DNA from 3 places in the Lentzea flaviverrucosa genome. Region 2 is predicted to be linked to each of the others. Evidence: riboswitches for the same ligand, from Rfam matches in the RefSeq annotation. Region 2 holds a riboswitch; each other region holds the start of a gene.
The links. A riboswitch is a leader RNA that binds a small molecule or an ion and turns the genes downstream of it on or off. The one in region 2 is predicted to bind S-adenosylmethionine.
Positions count from the first base shown of each region.

Region 1: another riboswitch for S-adenosylmethionine. It lies ahead of thrC (threonine synthase); the one in region 2 lies ahead of DFR72_RS15380 (methionine ABC transporter ATP-binding protein).
Region 3: another riboswitch for S-adenosylmethionine. It lies ahead of DFR72_RS21345 (aminotransferase class V-fold PLP-dependent enzyme); the one in region 2 lies ahead of DFR72_RS15380 (methionine ABC transporter ATP-binding protein).

Region 1 covers NZ_QQAU01000016.1:7,222-12,900, reverse strand. The annotation lists gene DFR72_RS36710 (DUF2637 domain-containing protein) at 1-411, opposite strand, end outside; gene DFR72_RS36705 (helix-turn-helix domain-containing protein) at 378-992, opposite strand; gene DFR72_RS45975 (hypothetical protein) at 1,348-1,803, shown strand; gene thrC (threonine synthase) at 1,884-3,140, opposite strand; SAM riboswitch class I at 3,152-3,295, opposite strand; gene holA (DNA polymerase III subunit delta) at 3,374-4,351, shown strand; gene DFR72_RS36680 (class I SAM-dependent methyltransferase) at 4,362-5,171, opposite strand; gene rpsT (30S ribosomal protein S20) at 5,270-5,536, opposite strand; gene DFR72_RS36670 (glycoside hydrolase family 3 N-terminal domain-containing protein) at 5,662-5,679, opposite strand, start outside.
Region 2 covers NZ_QQAU01000004.1:362,123-367,801, reverse strand. The annotation lists gene rsmA (16S rRNA (adenine(1518)-N(6)/adenine(1519)-N(6))-dimethyltransferase RsmA) at 314-1,144, shown strand; SAM riboswitch class I at 1,233-1,326, shown strand; gene DFR72_RS15380 (methionine ABC transporter ATP-binding protein) at 1,549-2,547, shown strand; gene DFR72_RS15375 (methionine ABC transporter permease) at 2,544-3,227, shown strand; gene DFR72_RS15370 (MetQ/NlpA family ABC transporter substrate-binding protein) at 3,298-4,056, shown strand; gene DFR72_RS15365 (4-(cytidine 5'-diphospho)-2-C-methyl-D-erythritol kinase) at 4,114-5,076, shown strand; gene DFR72_RS15360 (ABC-F family ATP-binding cassette domain-containing protein) at 5,141-5,679, shown strand, end outside.
Region 3 covers NZ_QQAU01000006.1:331,977-337,655, reverse strand. The annotation lists gene DFR72_RS21350 (potassium/proton antiporter) at 1-920, shown strand, start outside; SAM riboswitch class IV at 994-1,108, shown strand; gene DFR72_RS21345 (aminotransferase class V-fold PLP-dependent enzyme) at 1,146-2,477, shown strand; gene lspA (signal peptidase II) at 2,501-3,253, shown strand; gene DFR72_RS21335 (RluA family pseudouridine synthase) at 3,354-4,238, shown strand; gene DFR72_RS21330 (NAD(P)-dependent oxidoreductase) at 4,312-4,908, shown strand; gene DFR72_RS21325 (LysR family transcriptional regulator) at 4,897-5,679, opposite strand, start outside.

The DNA.
Region 1 (5,679 bases), on a different contig from region 2:
ATACGCCCCGGCGGCTTCGGTCGCCACCCACAGCAGCACCGGCCCGACCGCGTGCAGGGCGACGCCGACGATGTTGCGTTCCAGCGCGCTCGGGGCGATGTTGAGGCCGAGCGTCACCAGGCCGGTGACGGCCCGCAGGGTCGTGCCCCACCCAGTGGTGCGGCCATGCTGGGCGAGCGTGCGATCACCGACGAGGGCTAGGACGAGAGCGGCATCGACGGCGGGCGGGAGCATCCAGGCGGACCACTCCGGGATGCCTTCCGCGACTAGCCATGGCGTCACCGTGAGCACGCCGTAGACCATCACCACGGCCGCGATCGCCCACGTGCTCATCGCGATGATCCGGCCTGTGCGCTCCAGGCGCTTCGCGTCGGTGCTCATCGGGTCACCGCCGGAGAGCAGATAGGACATGGAGTCGAGCGAACGCGGTCGGCGTCGAGCCACACGACGCGGGCGCTGATCGGGTCGCCAGGCCGGGCGTCGCACTGCCCGCACTCCGGCCGCGAGCGCGCCTCAGGCGCGCGCTCGCGCGAAGGACGGTTCTTGGAAGGATTAAGTACGGTTCGGGGGCAATGCTTGCCCCCCGTGGCGTCGCCGCTTGCCCCTCGTTCGTGCGCTGCTTGCCCCCCGTGCTGGTCAGCGGGAGGCAGAGTCTGCCCCCCGCTGGAGTTGTGCACAGGTTCGCGGCGCTCGATCGCGAGGTCATAGCCGTTCGGGCGTCGGTCGGCTCGCTTGACGTAGGCGGCGACGATGTCCGGGTCAGCGGGGCGGATCAGCCCCAGGTCCTCCAGCGCGCGGATCGCGTAGCGGACGGACCGCTCCGACAGACGCGTGTAGCGGGTGAGGGTGCCGAGCGACGGGAAAGCGTTGCGGCCGAACGGATCGGCGTGGTTCGCGAGGCCCAGCAGCACGACCGTCAGCGACGAGGCGTCGCGGCGGTCGCGGGGGATCGGGGCGTCGTTCAACGCCCAGACGATGCTTTCGATGCTCACCAGGCCACCACCGGTGAACGAGAACTACGGCAGAATGAGGGCACGTCGGACCTCCACGTCCGATCTAGGCCCCGCTGTTGGTGTTACCGCACCCGGCGGGGCCGCTTCATGAGGCCCCTGCCCCCGAAACCTGAGTTTCGGCGTGAGCATGGATCGCGGTACTCGCTGCCCGCGTTCCTGAAGGCCGTGCGGCCTCGGGTGGCGCTGGTGAGCGTCGGCGCGGGCAACAGGTACGGGCACCCGAGTCCACACGTCATCGACGTGTTGCGGACGGGAGGTGCGTTGGTGTTGCGCACGGACAAGGACGGCGACCTGGCGGTGTTGCCAGGAAGCCGAATCGTACGAAGGAGAAGAGATGGTCTGGGTCAGGTTGTTCAACGCGCGTTACCCGCTTCCCGGCGGCACGCCGGGCCTTGCGTGGGCGCTGTGGCAGACGAACTACAAGGCGACGCCGTGGCCGCACGACGAGCTGAAACCCGATTTCGGTTACTACATCTGCGAAACACTCGAAGACGGCACCCGCGCCGTCACGTACAAGGCGACGACCACGCACGTGCTGCCGCCGACGAAGGCGGCGACACCGGAGGAGGCGTACGACCTCGCCGCGGAGCACGTGTTCGACGACGCTCTGCGGGTCGCACCGGACGTCTGGCACGACTACCACTACAACGCGCTCAAGGCGGAAGCCCCGTGGCCGCAACGGATCGTGGCGTGGCGAGCGGCCGTGGAACCGGTCGGGCCGCACGTGGTGGAGGGCCTGCAACGGTTTCCGCGCACGGGCTGGCTCAAGACGGACGCGATTACGTTGTGAGCCTTCGGTTCGCGCGCCGCGCTGCTCAGACGTGAAACGGCTCGGGGACGCGAGTGCGTCCCCGAGCCGGAGGGAGGTGGTTAACCCAGTGCGTTGATGACGGCCTCGGCCGACGGCGGGACCGTCGCGCGCGGGCCGATCGTGTCGCCGAGCGCGTCGAGGGTCTTGAGGCCGTCGCCGGTGATCAGCAGCACGGTCTCGGCGTCGGGGTCGAGCTGGCCCGACTCGAACAGCTTCTTCGCCGTCGCGACGGTCACGCCGCCGGCGGTCTCGGCGAAGATGCCCTCGGTGCGGGCGAGCAGCTTGATGCCCTCGACGACCTCTTCGTCGGTGACGTCGTCGATGGCGCCGTTGGTGCGGCGCACCGCGTCGAGGACGTACGGGCCGTCGGCCGGGGCGCCGATCGCCAGCGAGCGGGCGATCGTGTCCGGGCGGACCGGGCGGATGACGTCGTGGCCCGCCTTGAACGCGGCGGAGATCGGGGAGCATCCCGTGGCCTGCGCGCCGAACACCTTGTACGGCGTGGCCTCGACGAGGTCGAGCTGGCCGAGTTCGCGGAACGCCTTGTCGACCTTGGTGAGCTGCGAGCCGGACGCGATCGGCACGACGATCTGGTCGGGCAGGCGCCAGCCGAGCTGCTCGGCGACCTCGTAGCCGAGCGTCTTCGAGCCTTCCGCGTAGTACGGGCGGACGTTGACGTTCACGAACGCCCAGTCCTCGTTCTCCGCGGCGAGCTCCTGGGCGAGGCGGTTCACGTCGTCGTAGTTGCCGTCGACTGCGATCAGGGCGCCGTCGTAGACCGCACTCATGAGGATCTTGGCGCGCTCGAGGTTGGAGGGGACGAGGACGACGGACTTCCAGCCCGCACGGGCGGCGGCCGCGGCGACGGCGTTCGCCAGGTTGCCGGTGGACGGGCAGGCCAGCACCTTGAAGCCGAGTTCGCGGGCGGCGGCGAGTGCGACGCCGACGACGCGGTCCTTGAACGAGTGCGTGGGGTTGCCGGTGTCGTCCTTCACCCAGATCTTGCGGACGCCCAGGGCCTTGGCGAGGTTGTGCGCCTCGACCAGGCGGGTGCCGCCGGGATCGGTGTTCGGGTGCTGTTCCACAGTGGACGGAACGGGGAGGAGGCCGCGGTAGCGCCAGATGGACCTGGGGCCGGCCTCGATGTCCTCGCGCCGGATCTTCCCGAAGTCGTAGGCCACTTCCAGCGGCCCGAAACACTCGAGACAGGCGTACTCAGGAGCGAGAGGGGTTTCGTTCCCACACTCCCGGCACAGCAGTGCCCGGGCAGGGCCGAGGTCGAACTTCGTGCTCGTGGGCACAGTGACAGCAGTCATCGCGAGGTATCTCCTCATCTTTCCCGCGAAATCGAACGGGTCGGAATTGGCACCGTGATCGTCTGCGCGGAGCTGTGCGCACAGGTGTGCACATAGCGCTGACGCCGGTTGCCGGGGCTTCTTCGGGCCGTTCCCTCTGCCCCTCTGGATGAGCGGTGTTCAGTTGTGGCCGTCAACTTACGGCAACAGGCCGTTGCGCATCCACAGACGTCCACGATCCGGGACGTGGGAAGATGCGGAGCGTGAGCGCACCGGAGTCACTGCACCTCGTCGTCGGCGAGGAGGAGTTGCTGGTCGAACGTGCTGTTCGGGCGGCTCTCGAGGCGGCACGGGAGGTCGATCCGACCGCCGACCTGACCCGCGTCCAGGTGACTGATCTCACGCCTCCCGAGCTGGCCGAACTGGTGAGTCCGTCGCTGTTCGCGGAGGGTCGCGTGATCGTCCTGCAGAACGGGCAGGACATCAGCAAGGAGGTCGCCGACATGGTGCTCTCCTACGTCAAGGCGCCCGCGGACGGTGTCACGCTCGTCGTGCTGCACACGGGCGGTGGTCGCAGCAAGGCGGCCAAGGACCTGCCCGGGCAGCTGAAGAAGGCCGGCGCCGCGGTCACGGAGTGCGCCAAGGTCACCAAGCAGGGTGATCGCGAGGCGTTCGTGCGCAACGAGGTGCGGCGCGCGGGCGGCAAGATCGACTCCGAGGCCGTCGCCACGCTCATCGACGCCGTCGGCACGAACCTGCGTGAGCTCGCCGCGGCCTCGTCGCAGCTCGTCTCCGACACCGACGGCAAGGTGACGGTCGAGGAGATCCGCCGCTACCACCAGGGCAAGGCCGAGGTGACGGGGTTCGCCGTCGCGGAGAAGGCCGTCGTGGGTGACCGGGCGGGCGCCATGGAGGCGTTGCGCTGGGCCATGCAGCTCGGCGTGCCGCACGTGCTGGTCGCGGACGCGCTGGCGGACGCGGTGCGCACGGTCGCGCGCGTGTCCGCGGTGGGCCGCGCCGACCCGTTCAGCCTGGCCGGGCCGCTCGGCATGCCGCCGTGGAAGATCAAGAAGGCGCAGGCACAGTCCCGAGGCTGGGACCAGTCGGGTCTCGCCGACGCGATGCAGGTGGTCGCCGGGCTCAACGCCGACGTGAAGGGTGTGGCGGCCGACGCCGACTACGCGCTGGAGCGTGCCGTGCTCCGGATCGTGGCCGCGCACAGCCGCCGCTGATCTCGCCAGATCACGACTGGCGCGGGATCCCGATCAGGTACTGGGCACCCGTGAAGCCGGGTTCGACGCCGATCGTCCACTCGAACGACTCGGTGCCGTCCAGGCCGTCGACGATCCGCCGCAGTTCCGCGCGCCCGTACATGCGCAGGAACGACACGACGCTGTCGAAGAACATCATGAACGGCAGCACCGGCACGAGGTAGGTCAGCGCCAGCCGCAGCAGGTACCGCGGCAGGGGGTTGCGCTGGAACGGCGCCGCGAGCAGCACGGCCAGCGTGAGGAAGAACGGGAACACCAGCACGTAGAGCCACGACCGCTTGGTGTCCACGACGACCATCGGCTGCCGGGTGTCGACGGCGTTCTGCAGCATGCGCGCGGCCAGCGCGGGCGGGAAGTGGTGGAAGGCGCCGTAGATCGTCCGCGTCCCTTCGAGACGGCAATCGGTGGCGTCGACGGACGTGGGCACGTGGTCCACCGAGCAGCACGGGTCGGGCAGCCGACGTCGGTTCCGCGCGGCGACGCGCTCGAACGCGGGCACGTTCGGCACCAGGTCCGTCAGCGTGACCTGCGTGTGGACGCCCTGCGCGTGCAGCCGCCGCTGGATCAGCGGCACCGGTCCGCCCGAACCGGCGCAGAGGTCGACGATCCGGTGGTCCGCGCCCGACCGCAACGCCAGAGCCAGCGGCCGCGAGTACTCGCGCGCGGCGTCCGTCAGCCGGTAGATCGTCATGATCGACTCGGTGTGCAGGGTCCGCAGCACGGGCGGGGTGCCGTCGAGGTCGTGCAGCTCGAAGAAGTCGATCCGCGGAAGCGATTCCATGGACCTACGCCTACCGTGCCCGAGGCCCCATGCGAAAGGGCTCCACTTCCCGGAGGAGGTGGAGCCCTTTGCAGAAGCTGGAAGCGCTACGAGCGAGATCAGCCCTCGAGGGAGTTCGCGCGCAGGGCCATCGCCGACTTCTTGTTGGCGGCCTGGTTGGCGTGGATGACGCCCTTGGTGGCGGCCTTGTCGAGCTTGCGGGACGCGTCCTGCAGCAGCTCCAGGGCCTTCGCCTTGTCACCGGCCTCGGCAGCCTCGCGGAACTTGCGGATGGCCGTCTTCAGGGACGACTTGACCGACTTGTTGCGAAGGCGAGCCTTCTCGTTGGTCTTGATCCGCTTGAGCTGGGACTTGATGTTCGCCATGCGACATCACCCTTCTTGTCGAAACCGGAGTTCGTGACGCGCTATGTCGGCACCGGCCACAAGGGCCAGGTCTCCTCCACGGCGGAGAGCCGCGCGTTCACGACGACGAAGGATATCAGGCCAGCTCAGCGCACCGTGAAGGT
Region 2 (5,679 bases):
AGCCACCCTGCCGCCCAACGCAAGGGCGGAGCCCGAGGCGTCCCTCCCTGCGCGCAGGGCAACGGCGAAGCCGAGCTGCCCTGCCGCCAATCGCAATGGCGAAGCCGAGGCGTGTGAACCTCTGCGCACTGGTCGAGCGGTGGTGCCCGAATCGCTATCGACGCGCAGCGGCGATGACCGGCACCGGCCCGGTATTGCCCGCCCGGCCACCCTCGCAAGGTGACCGCTCGCACGGCAGGTGACCCACCGGCCCCACCAGCAAGGTCCCAGCCCACCCCTCCACCGCCAAGCCTGCGAGAATGCCCAAGTGAGCCTGCTGGGACCTGCCGAAGTCCGCCGTCTAGCCGCAGAGCTGGACATCCGCCCAACCAAGAAGCTGGGCCAGAACTTCGTGCACGACCCGAACACCGTCCGCAAGATCGTCACCGCGGCCGGCCTGACCCAAGACGACGTAGTCCTGGAGGTAGGCCCAGGCCTGGGCTCCCTGACCCTCGCCCTGCTCCCCAGCGCCAGCCAGGTGGTCGCAGTCGAAATCGACCCGACCCTGGCCCACCGCCTCCCGCAGACGGTCAGCGAGATGGACCCGGAGAACGCCGGCAAGCTCCACGTCGTCCTCATGGACGCCATGAAAGTCACCCAAGAAGACCTGCCGGCGCAACCCACCGCGATCGTCGCGAACCTGCCGTACAACGTGGCGGTCCCGGTCGTGCTGCACCTCCTGGCCGAACTTCCCAGCCTGCAAAAGGGTCTGGTGATGGTGCAGGCGGAGGTGGCGGACCGGATGGCGGCCAAGCCCGGCAACAAGATCTACGGCGTGCCCAGCGTGAAGCTCGCCTGGTACGCCGAGGCGAAGAAGGCAGGGGCGGTCGGCAAGAACGTGTTCTGGCCTGCGCCCAACGTCGACTCCGGGCTGGTTTCCTTCCGGCGTCACGAAAAGCCGTTGTCCACTGTGGATCGGAAGAAGCTCTTCCAGATCGTCGACGCTGCGTTCGCCCAGCGTCGGAAGACGCTGCGGGCCGCGCTCAGGGGCTGGGCCGGCAACCCGGGGAACATCGACGAACTGCTCGAGAAAGCCGGCGTTGATCCCCAGGTTCGGGGAGAGCAGTTGAGCGTGATCGACTTCATCCGGATTGCCGAGGTCTAGGCCGGGGATCCATCGGCCAACAGTGTGATCTGTCGAACGAATCCGGTTTTGGCTTGCGCAACCGAACGTCCGTCCGGTTGACTGCTACTTGCCATCCGGAGCGACTGAGAGACCTGGCTCTACGACGTCGCAGCAACCACCCGCTGGATGCGGGCAGGTGCTAACGCCAGGACCGATGGAGGAGCACCATGGGTACCGTGCGAATGCTGACGCGCCGTCGAGTCATCGACCAGTGCCGTCGCTCGTCTTCTGCATGTCGTCGCCACCTCGTCTAGGGCGCCTTCTAAAAGTCCTCCTGACGCGCACTCAGCCAACGAGTGGCGCACACACCTGAGCAGAACTCTCGACCGCGCACGTCCGTCCACAACGGACTGTGTGCCGTCGCGCGCAGCCGTGGAGCAGACGTGATCACTGTCGAAAACCTCACCAAGTCCTTCCAGGGCATCAGTGCCCTCAACGGCGTGACCCTCGACGTCGAGGCCGGAACCGTGCTCGGCGTGGTCGGCCCGAGCGGCGCCGGCAAGTCGACGCTGGCTCGTTGCGTCGCGCTGCTGGAGCGTCCCGACTCGGGTGCGATCCGCGTCGACGGTACCGACATCACCAGTCTCGACGGGTCGGCCCTCAGGGCCGCTCGCCGGCAGATCGGCGTTGTGCCGCAAGGGGATTCGCTTCTCCGTCAGCGCACGGCGGCCGGCAACATCGCCCTGCCGCTGGAGTCCGCGGGCATCCCCGGGCCGCAGCGCCGCACGAGGGTCGGCGAACTGCTGGACCTCGTCGGGCTCACCGACAAGGCCGCCTCGTACCCCGACCAGCTGTCCGGCGGGCAGCGTCAGCGCATCGCCGTGGCGCGCGCCCTCGCGGCCAACCCCAGCGTTCTCCTCGCCGACGAGCCCACGTCCGCGCTGGACCCGGAGACCACCGGTTCCGTGCTGACCGTGCTCGACCGTGCGCGCGCTGAGCTGGGTGTGACCGTGCTCATCGTCACGCATGACATGGGCGTGGTCCGGAAGATCTGCGACGACGTCGCCGTGCTGGAGCAGGGCCGCGTCGTCGAGCACGGCAAGGTGCTCGACCTGGTCAACGACGTGGCGAGCCGCACGAGCAGTGCGCTGCTGCCCGCCGTCGACCTGAACCCGATCAACGAGAGCAGCTACGACCGCGTCGCGGACGTCGTGCTCGTCGGGTTCGCCGCGGTCGGCGCGTTGCTGCCCGAGGCCGCGCACCGGTTCGGCGTCGAGCTGAACATCGTCGGCGGCGGTCTGACGCGCCTGGGCGAGACCCCGGTCGCACGGTTCCGGCTCGGCCTGAACGGCGAGCGCTCGGACTCCGCCCTGGAGTGGATCGGCGAAGCCGGCGGCTCGGTGCAGAGGTCCTTGAAGGGCCCGCAGGGAGTAGCTGCGTGAGGTCTGCAACACCCTGGTCCGACGTCGTCAGCTTCCTCGTCGAGGCCACCGGCGAGACGCTGTACATGGTCGGCGTCTCGACCGTCATCGCCACCGTTCTCGGAGTTCCCGTAGGTGTCTGGCTGCAGCTCACCGCCAAGGGTGGGTTGCGGCCGAACGCCGCGGTGCACAGGATCCTCAGCTTCGTCACCGACCTGGGCCGCTCGATGCCGTTCATCGTGCTGCTCGTCGCGCTCACGTCGGTCACCCGCCTCCTCGTCGGCGGCTCCATCGGCAGTACGGCGGTCATCGTGCCGCTGGCCGTGGGAGCGATCCCGTTCGTCGGGCGGCTCGTGCAGAACATCCTGTCCGAGGTGCACGTGACCGTGGTCGAGGCCGCGATCACGACCGGCGCCTCGACGTTGAGGATCGTGCGCAGCGTGCTGATCCGCGAGTCGCTGCCCGCACTGATCAACGCCATCGGTGTCACCGTGATCGCCCTGATCGGGTACTCGGCGATGGCCGGCGTGATCGGTGGCGGCGGTCTCGGCGACCTGGCCATCCGCGAGGGCTACCAGCGCTTCAACGACCGGATCCTGTGGAGCACCGTGGCGTGGCTCGCCGTGCTCACCACCGTGATCCAGTTCGGTTTCACCCGTGCCGCCCGTGCGTCTGACCGGCGCCGGCACGCCTCCGTCTGACCCGTAGCAATTTCTCAAAAGGAACGTCATGCGTATTCGTGCTGCCCTGATCGCAGTAGCTTTGACCGGTTTGACTGCTCTGTCCGCTTGCTCGTCAGGTGGTACCAGTGCGTCCGACACGCTGAAGGTCGGCGTCTCGCCGGTCCCGCACGCCCAGATCCTCAAGTACGTGGCCGACAACCTCGCCGCGTCGAAGGGTCTGAAGATCGAGGTCGTCGAGTTCACCGACTACGTGCAGCCGAACACGGCGCTGGTCGACGGGTCGCTCGACGCCAACTACTTCCAGACCGTCCCGTACCTGGAGACCTTCACCAAGGAGAGCGGCGCGAAGGTCGAGTGGGTGCAGCCGGTCCACGTCGAGCCGCTCGGCCTGTACTCGAAGAAGGTCAAGAAGCTCGACGAACTGCCGAGCGGGGCGAAGATCGCGGTGGCCAACGACGCCACCAACGAGGCCCGTGGCCTGAAGCTGCTGGAGGCCAACGGTCTGATCAAGCTCAAGGCCGTGGACCAGCCGACCGTGCGCGACCTCGCGGAGAACCCCAAGAACCTGCAGTTCGTGCCCCTGGAGGCCGCTCAGCTGCCCAGGTCGCTGGAGGACACCGACGCGTCCGTGATCAACGGCAACTACGCCATCGACGCGGGCCTCAAGCCCGCCACCGACTCGCTCGCGCTGGAGAAGGCCGAGGGCAACCCGAACGCGAACGGCCTGGTCACCCGCACCGAGCTCAAGGACGACAAGCGCGTGAAGGAGCTGGCGGAACTGCTCGGATCGCAGCAGGTCAAGGACTACATCAAGCAGACGTTCAGCGGTTCGGTCATCCCCGTCTGACCGTGACAGTGGCCGGGGGAGGAGTCCGGGACCCCAGAACGCCCGTACTCTGACATGGTGCTCGCAGTCGTTCCTCCCCCGGTCACAGTTCGCGTCCCGGCCAAGGTCAACCTGCACCTGGCCGTAGGTGACGTGCGCCCGGACGGTTACCACGACCTGGTGACGATCTTCCAGGCGCTTTCCCTGGTCGACGAGGTCACGGTCGCGGTCGCCGACGAGCCAGGCGTCGAGGTGTACGGCGAGGGCGCCGACCAGGTGCCCACCGGAGCCTCGAACCTCGCCTGGCGCGCGGTGCAGCTGCTGGCCACGCACGTCGGCAAGGACGCGGACGACCCCAAGGTCCGCGTCGTCATCCGCAAGGCCATCCCCGTCGCGGGCGGCATGGCGGGCGGCAGCGCGGACGCGGCGGCGGCGCTGGTCGGCCTGTCGTCGTTGTGGCGCCTGGACATCAGCCGCGACGAACTGGCCGGACTGGCCGGGAAGCTCGGCGCGGACGTCCCCTTCGCCCTCTACGGCGGCACCGCCCTGGGTACGGGCCGCGGGGAACGGATCGTGCCCGTGCTGGGCCGCCACCAGTTCCACTGGGTGCTGGCGTTCGACCGCCGCGGACTGTCCACTCCGGACGTCTTCGACGAGCTGGACCGCCTGCGCGCGGACGGGGACCCGCCGCGCGTCGGCGAGGTCGAGGCGGTGCTGGAGGGTCTGTCCTCGGGTGACCCGAGGCAGCTCGCCCTGCTGCTGGGCAACGACCTGCAGGCCGCGGCGGTCTCGCTGCGCCCGAACCTGCGCCGGACGCTCCGCGCGGGTGTCGACGCGGGCGCGCTGGCAGGCATCGTGTCCGGTTCCGGCCCCACGACGGCGTTCCTGTGCGAAGACGGCGACATGGCCGTGCGGGTGGCCGCCGAACTCGCTGGTGCCGGTGTGTGCCGGACGGTGCGCGTGGCGCACGGGCCGGTGCCCGGAGCGCGTGTGATCGCGACTGAGGAGCCCAAGCCCACGCCGCCCGAGGTACACGCGTGACCGAGGGCTTTGGTCGTGCTGGGTAGCCTTCCCAGGGCAGTTTCTTACTAGTCGTGAGGTTTTGATGGCCAACCTGGTCAACCTGGAGTCCGTGTCGAAGTCGTTCGGCGTCCGGCCGCTGCTCGACGGCGTGTCGCTCGGCGTCAACGAAGGCGACCGCATCGGTGTCGTCGGCCTGAACGGCGGCGGCAAGACGACGCTGCTCGAGGTGCTGGCCGGGGTGGAGCCCGCCGACGACGGCCGCGTGTCGCGGTCGCGCGACCTGCGGATGGCCGTCGTGACGCAGCGGACCGAACTGCCGGACGGGTCGACCGTGCGCAACGCGGTGATCGACCCGCTCGGGTTCGACGCCGAGCACGAGTGGGCGGCTGACGCGCGCGTCCGGTCCATTTTGGACGGACTCGGCATCACGGCGCTGGGCCTCGACTCCGTGGTGTCGCGGATGTCCGGTGGCGAGCGGCGCCGGGTCGTGCTCGCGGCGGCGTTGATCCAGGACCTCGAGCTCCTCGTGCTGGACGAGCCGACCAACCACCTCGACGTCGAGGGCGTGCGGTGGCTCGCGGAGCACCTGCTGGCCCGCAAGTGCGCGCTCGTCGTCGTCAC
Region 3 (5,679 bases), on a different contig from region 2:
TGGGCGCGGGAGCGGTCATCGGCGTGGCCCTCGGCTATCTCGGCGGGGCCGGGCTCAGACGCGCGGCGCTGCCCTCCACCGGCCTGTACCCGCTCGCCACGGTGGCGGTCTGCGTGATGGCCTACACGGCCGGCGATGTCGCGCACGCCTCCGGATTCCTCGCCACGTACGTCGCCGCGCTGGTCCTCGGCAACGCCCGCCTGCCGCACCGCGCCGACACCCTCTCGTTCGCCGAAGGCCTCGGCTGGCTCGCCCAGATCGGCCTCTTCGTGCTGCTCGGTCTCTACGCCTCGCCGTCGCGCCTGCTCGACGTGCTGTTCCCCGCGCTGGTCGCCGGCGTGGTGCTGACGTTCGTGGGCCGGCCGCTGTCGGTGTTCCTCGCCTCGCTGCCGTTCAAGGTGCCGTGGCGGGAACAGGTCTTCCTGTCCTGGTCAGGGCTGCGCGGCGCGGTGCCGATCGTGTTCGCGCTGATCCCGTTGATCCAGGGGGTCGAGGGCGCGCGCGCACTGGTCGACGTGGTGTTCGTGCTGGTCATCGTGCTGACGGTGGTGCAGGGCACGACGCTGCCGTTCCTCGCCCGGCGTCTCGGGCTGGTGAAGACGGGGGAGGCGCAGGAGGTCCAGGTCGACTCCTCGCCGCTCGACGAGCTGGGCGCCGAACTGCTGCAGGTGCACATCCAGCGCGGGTCGAAGCTGCACGGCGTCTACATGACCGAACTGCGGCTACCGACCGGAGCCACGGTCAGCCTCGTGGTGCGCTCGGGGAAGAGTTTCACGCCACAGCCGACGACGAGGCTGCAGACGGACGACCAGTTGCTCATCGTCACCACCGAGGAAGCGCGCGATGCCGCTGAGCGGCGCGTACGTGCCGTCGACCGCGCCGGTCGCTACGCACGGTGGAAGGGGGAGACCGGCGATTAGTCGGTCTCCGAGGCTTCTCACGATGTGAATCGGGTGTCGACGGGAGGATCACCCTCCGCTAACGTCGTCGGCAGGTCATGAGAGCCAGCGTCAAGCCCAAGCTTGCTGGCCGGCAACCCTCCAACCGCGGTGGGGTGCCCTTGGTGAGGACCTGGTCCGGCGCGTGGGGCGCCGGTCAAGCGCGGGCCTTCGCTGGGCGGGGCCCCTGGCCTCGGAGGCAGCTCGATGACGCTCGCGATCACCCCTGGAACCACCACTTCCGTTCCGGCTGTCGTCGGCTCCGACCTGCGCGTTCCCCTGGTCACCGGAGAGCGCGTCACCTACGCCAACCTCGACCACGCGGCGTCGGCCCCCTGTCTGCAGGAGGTCCGCGACGCCGTCGACGAGCTGCTGCCCTGGTACGCCAGCGTGCACCGCGGCGCCGGGTTCGCCTCGCAGGTCTCGACGCGCGTCTACGAGCAGGCCCGCGACCGCATCCGCAGGTTCGTCGGGGCGCATTCCTCCGACGCCGTCGTCTTCACCCGCAACACCACGGACTCGCTGAACCTGTTGGCGCGCAGCGTTCCCAAGAACACCGCCGTCGTGCTGTTCGACAGCGAGCACCACGCGGCGCTGCTGCCGTGGCGCGGTCCCAACGTTCAGCGCGTTCCCGCTCCGTCTTCGTCTGGTGCTGCGGTAGTCGCACTGGACCGGGCTCTGGCCGCCGCCCCGGTCGGCCCTCGGCTCGTGATCGTCACCGGGGCGTCCAACGTCACGGGGGAGCTGTGGCCGGTCGCCGAGCTCGCGAAGGTCGCCCGCCGCCACGGCGCGCGCATCGCGCTCGACGCCGCGCAGCTCGCCCCGCACCGCCCGATCAACGTGCGTGAGCTGGGCGTCGACTACATCGCGTTCTCCGGCCACAAGATCTACGCGCCCTTCGGCGCCGGCGTGCTGGTCGGCCGCGCGGACTGGCTGCAGCAGGCCCAGCCGTACCTCGTGGGCGGCGGCGCGACGTCCAAGGTGACCGACCACGGCGACCGCCTCGGCGTGGCCTGGTCCGCGGTGCCCGAGCGGCACGAGGCCGGCAGCCCGAACGTCGTCGGCGTGCACGCGCTGGCCGCGGCCTGCGAGATCCTGTCGCGGCACTGGGAGCAGACCGTCGCGCACGAGCAGGAACTGCTGACGCGCCTGCAGAACGGCCTGCGCGCCATCCCCGGCTTCCGCGAGCTCGCGATCCTGGCCGACGCGGACAAGGTCGGCGTCGTGAGCTTCACGATCTCCGGCTTCGACGCGGGCTTCCTCGCGGCGGCGCTGTCCGCCGAGTACGGCATCGGCGTGCGCGACGGAGCGTTCTGCGCGCACGTGATCGTGGGGCGCCTGGTCAAGCAGGCCGGATCGCACGAGGAACGTGCCGTGCGCGCGTCGATCGGTCTCGGCACGACGGCCGAGCACGTCGACCGTCTGATCGCGGCGCTGCGCACCCTGGTCACCGAAGGTCCGAAGTGGACCTACGAGCAGCGCGACGGCCGCTGGGTGCCGCAGGACGACAACCGAACCCTGCCGCCGTTCCTCGCGTAGTCCCTGTAGTGGACAATGACGTGGTGAGTGACGAGTCCAAGGCCGAGGAGAAAGCCTCCGGGGAGGTCGCTGACGGGTCGGCGAAAGAGCAGGTCAGCGATCCTGAGACGGTCGCGACGCCCGTGCTGACGCCGGTCGCCGAAAAAGAGACCCCGAAGTCTCCTGCGGAGTCCCCCGCGAAGGCGGAGGACGACGACGAGTTCTCCATCGCCGGTTCGATCTCCGGCTCGCTGCCGGAACCGAGGACGAAGATCCTCGCGGTCCTGGCAGCCGGCGTGCTGGCCCTCGACGTGCTCACCAAGGTCGTGTCCGTCGCGTTCCTCGAGGGTGCCGACCCGATCAAGCTGTTCGGCGGCGTGCTCTACCTGACGTTCGTCCGCAACCCCGGCGCCGCGTTCGGGCTGGCGGAGAGCATGACGTGGATCCTCGCGCTGATCGCGTTCGGCGTCGCCGGGTTCATCGTCTGGATCTCGCGCAACCTCCGCTCCCAGGGCTGGGCCGTCGGTCTCGGCCTGGTGCTGGGCGGTGCCGTCGGCAACCTCGCCGACCGCCTCTTCCGCGAGCCGGGCCCGATGCGCGGCCACGTGGTCGACTTCCTGTCGCTGTTCGACCCGTACGGCCAGGTGTGGCCGGTGTTCAACGTCGCGGACATGGCGATCGTCGGCGGCGGCGTGACGATCATCATCCTGGCGCTGCTGCAGCACGACTACGACGGCACCGTCCACAAGCGGGCCGAGCCCCTCGTGGAGCCGGACGGTCTGCAGGAGTCGAAGTAGCTGCTCCTGGTAGTTTCAGCAGGTTCTGCAAGAAGAAGAAGGTCGAGGCCCCCGCGTGAGCGGATACCGAACGCTGCCCATTCCCGACGGTCTGGACGGCATGCGCGTCGACGCCGGTCTCGCGAAGCTGCTCGGCTTGTCCCGCACCGTCGTCGCGTCCATCGCCGACGCCGACGACGTGCTGGTCGACGGCCGGGTCGTCGGCAAGTCCGACCGGCTCACGGCCGGGTCGATGCTGGAGATCACGCTGCCGGCGCCGCCGCAGCCGATCACCGTCCAGGCGATCCCCGTCGAAGGTCTGAAGATCATCCACGAGGACGACGACATCATCGTCGTCGACAAGCCCGTCGGTGTCGCCGTGCACCCGTCGCCGGGCTGGACCGGGCCGACCGTCGTCGGTGGGCTCCTCGCGGGCGGCCACCGCGTCGCCACGTCCGGAGCCGCCGAGCGCCAGGGCGTCGTGCACCGGCTCGACGTCGGCACGACCGGCGTGATGGTGGTCGCGAAGTCCGAGTCCGCGTACTCGGCTCTGAAGCACGCCTTCAAAGAGCGGACCGTCGACAAGGTCTACCACGCGATCGTGCAGGGCCACCCGGACCCGATCAAGGGCACCATCGACGCCCCGATCGACCGGCACCCCAAGCACGACTACAAGTTCGCCGTGATGCAGGACGGCAAGCCGTCCATCACGCACTACGAGGTCATCGAGGCGTTCCGCGCGGCGTCCTTCGTCGAGGTCCACCTGGAGACCGGGCGCACGCACCAGATCCGTGTTCACTTCTCGGCGCTGCACCACCCGTGCGTGGGCGACCTGACGTACGGGGCCGACCCGACGCTGGCCAAGCGCCTCGGGGTGACGCGGCAGTGGCTGCACGCGCGGCAGCTCGGGTTCCACCACCCGGCGGACGGCCAGTGGGTCTCGTACACGTCGGAGTACCCGGAGGACCTGTTCGTGTCGCTGGAGAAGCTGCGCGAAGAAGGCTGATTGTGTCTGGGTAAATCGCCGGTTCACGAAGTTGCACTTGATGTTAACCGGCGTGCTCAATAGCGTTCTCGGCATGCACCTGACAATTCTCGCGGCCTCGGGCCGGACCGGTCTCGCCCTCACCCGCCAGGCGCTGGAGCGCGGCCACACCGTCACGGCGATCGCCCGCGATCCCGCCCGGATCACCCTCGACCACCCGAACCTGCACAAGGTCCCCGGCGACGTGGGTGATCCGGCCTCGATCGTCGTCGACCCGGACACCGTCGTCCTGTCCGGGCTCGGCACGGACCGCGCGGGCGTGCTCTCCGACGGCGCCAAGGCGGTGATCGCCGCCGGGCCGCACCGGATCATCTGGCTCGGCACCTACGGAACGGGCGCGTCGGCCGAGGTGGCGGGCGAGGGTGCCGCCGTGCTGTGGAAGTTCTTCGGCGACCGGATCCCGGACAAGGTCGAGGCCGACAACGCCGTCCTCGCCGCCGGTGGCACGGTCTTCCACGCCGGGGTGCTCACCGACGAACCGGCAGGCCCCGGCCGCACCGTCGGCCTGGACGCCGCGCCGCCGTTCGACCTCTCGGCCGAGGTCAGCCGGGAGACCGTCGCCGCCGCGATGCTCGACGAGGCCGAGGAGCCACGCTTCCCCGGCGCCATCGCGTTGCCGCTAGCGGCCTAGTACGTCGCCGACGACCGTGCGCACCTGGTCGCGCAGCCACGCGTGGGCGAGGTCGGAGTCGTAGCGCTGGTGCCAGTTGCAGTTGATCGGCGCTTCCGGTGACTCGGCCGGCAGCGGGTGGGTGACCAGCCCGAACGCCTCGATCAACGGCCGGCACAGGATCGCCGTGGTGGTGACCAGGGCATCGCTCGCGGCCGCGATCTGCACGGCCGAGTGCACGGTCGCCACGGTCGCGATCACCCTGCGCCGCAACCCTTCCGCGGCCAGCAGGTCATCGATCGGGGCGGTCAGCCGGCCGCGTCGTGAGACCAACACGTGCGGATAGGCGGCGTACGCGCGCAGGTCCAGTTCGGTACACGGGTGCCCGGACCGCATGACGACGGCGAGCGGGTCGGTGCCGAGCGTCTCCGAGCGGAACTCGGGGAGGTCGGGCGCACCGCCGCCGAGTTCCAGGTCGACCCGCCCGTGCCGCAGGTCGTCGGTGTCGGCGGAGTGCTCGGCGAGCACCCGCAGCCGCACGCCCGGTGCCTGCTCCGCGATCCGCCCGATCAGCGCGGGCACCACCGACGAGGCGAGGGCGTCGTGGCACTGGATCGTGAACGTGCGCTCCAGTTCGGCCAGGTCCAGCTCACGGCTCGGCGCCAGCACGGCGTTGGCCTGCCGCACCAGCCGGCTCACCTCGTCGGCGATCCCGAGCGCGTACGGCGTGGGCGTCATGGTGTGGCCGGTCCGCACGAGGATGTCGTCGCCGGTGACCTTCCTGATCCGCCC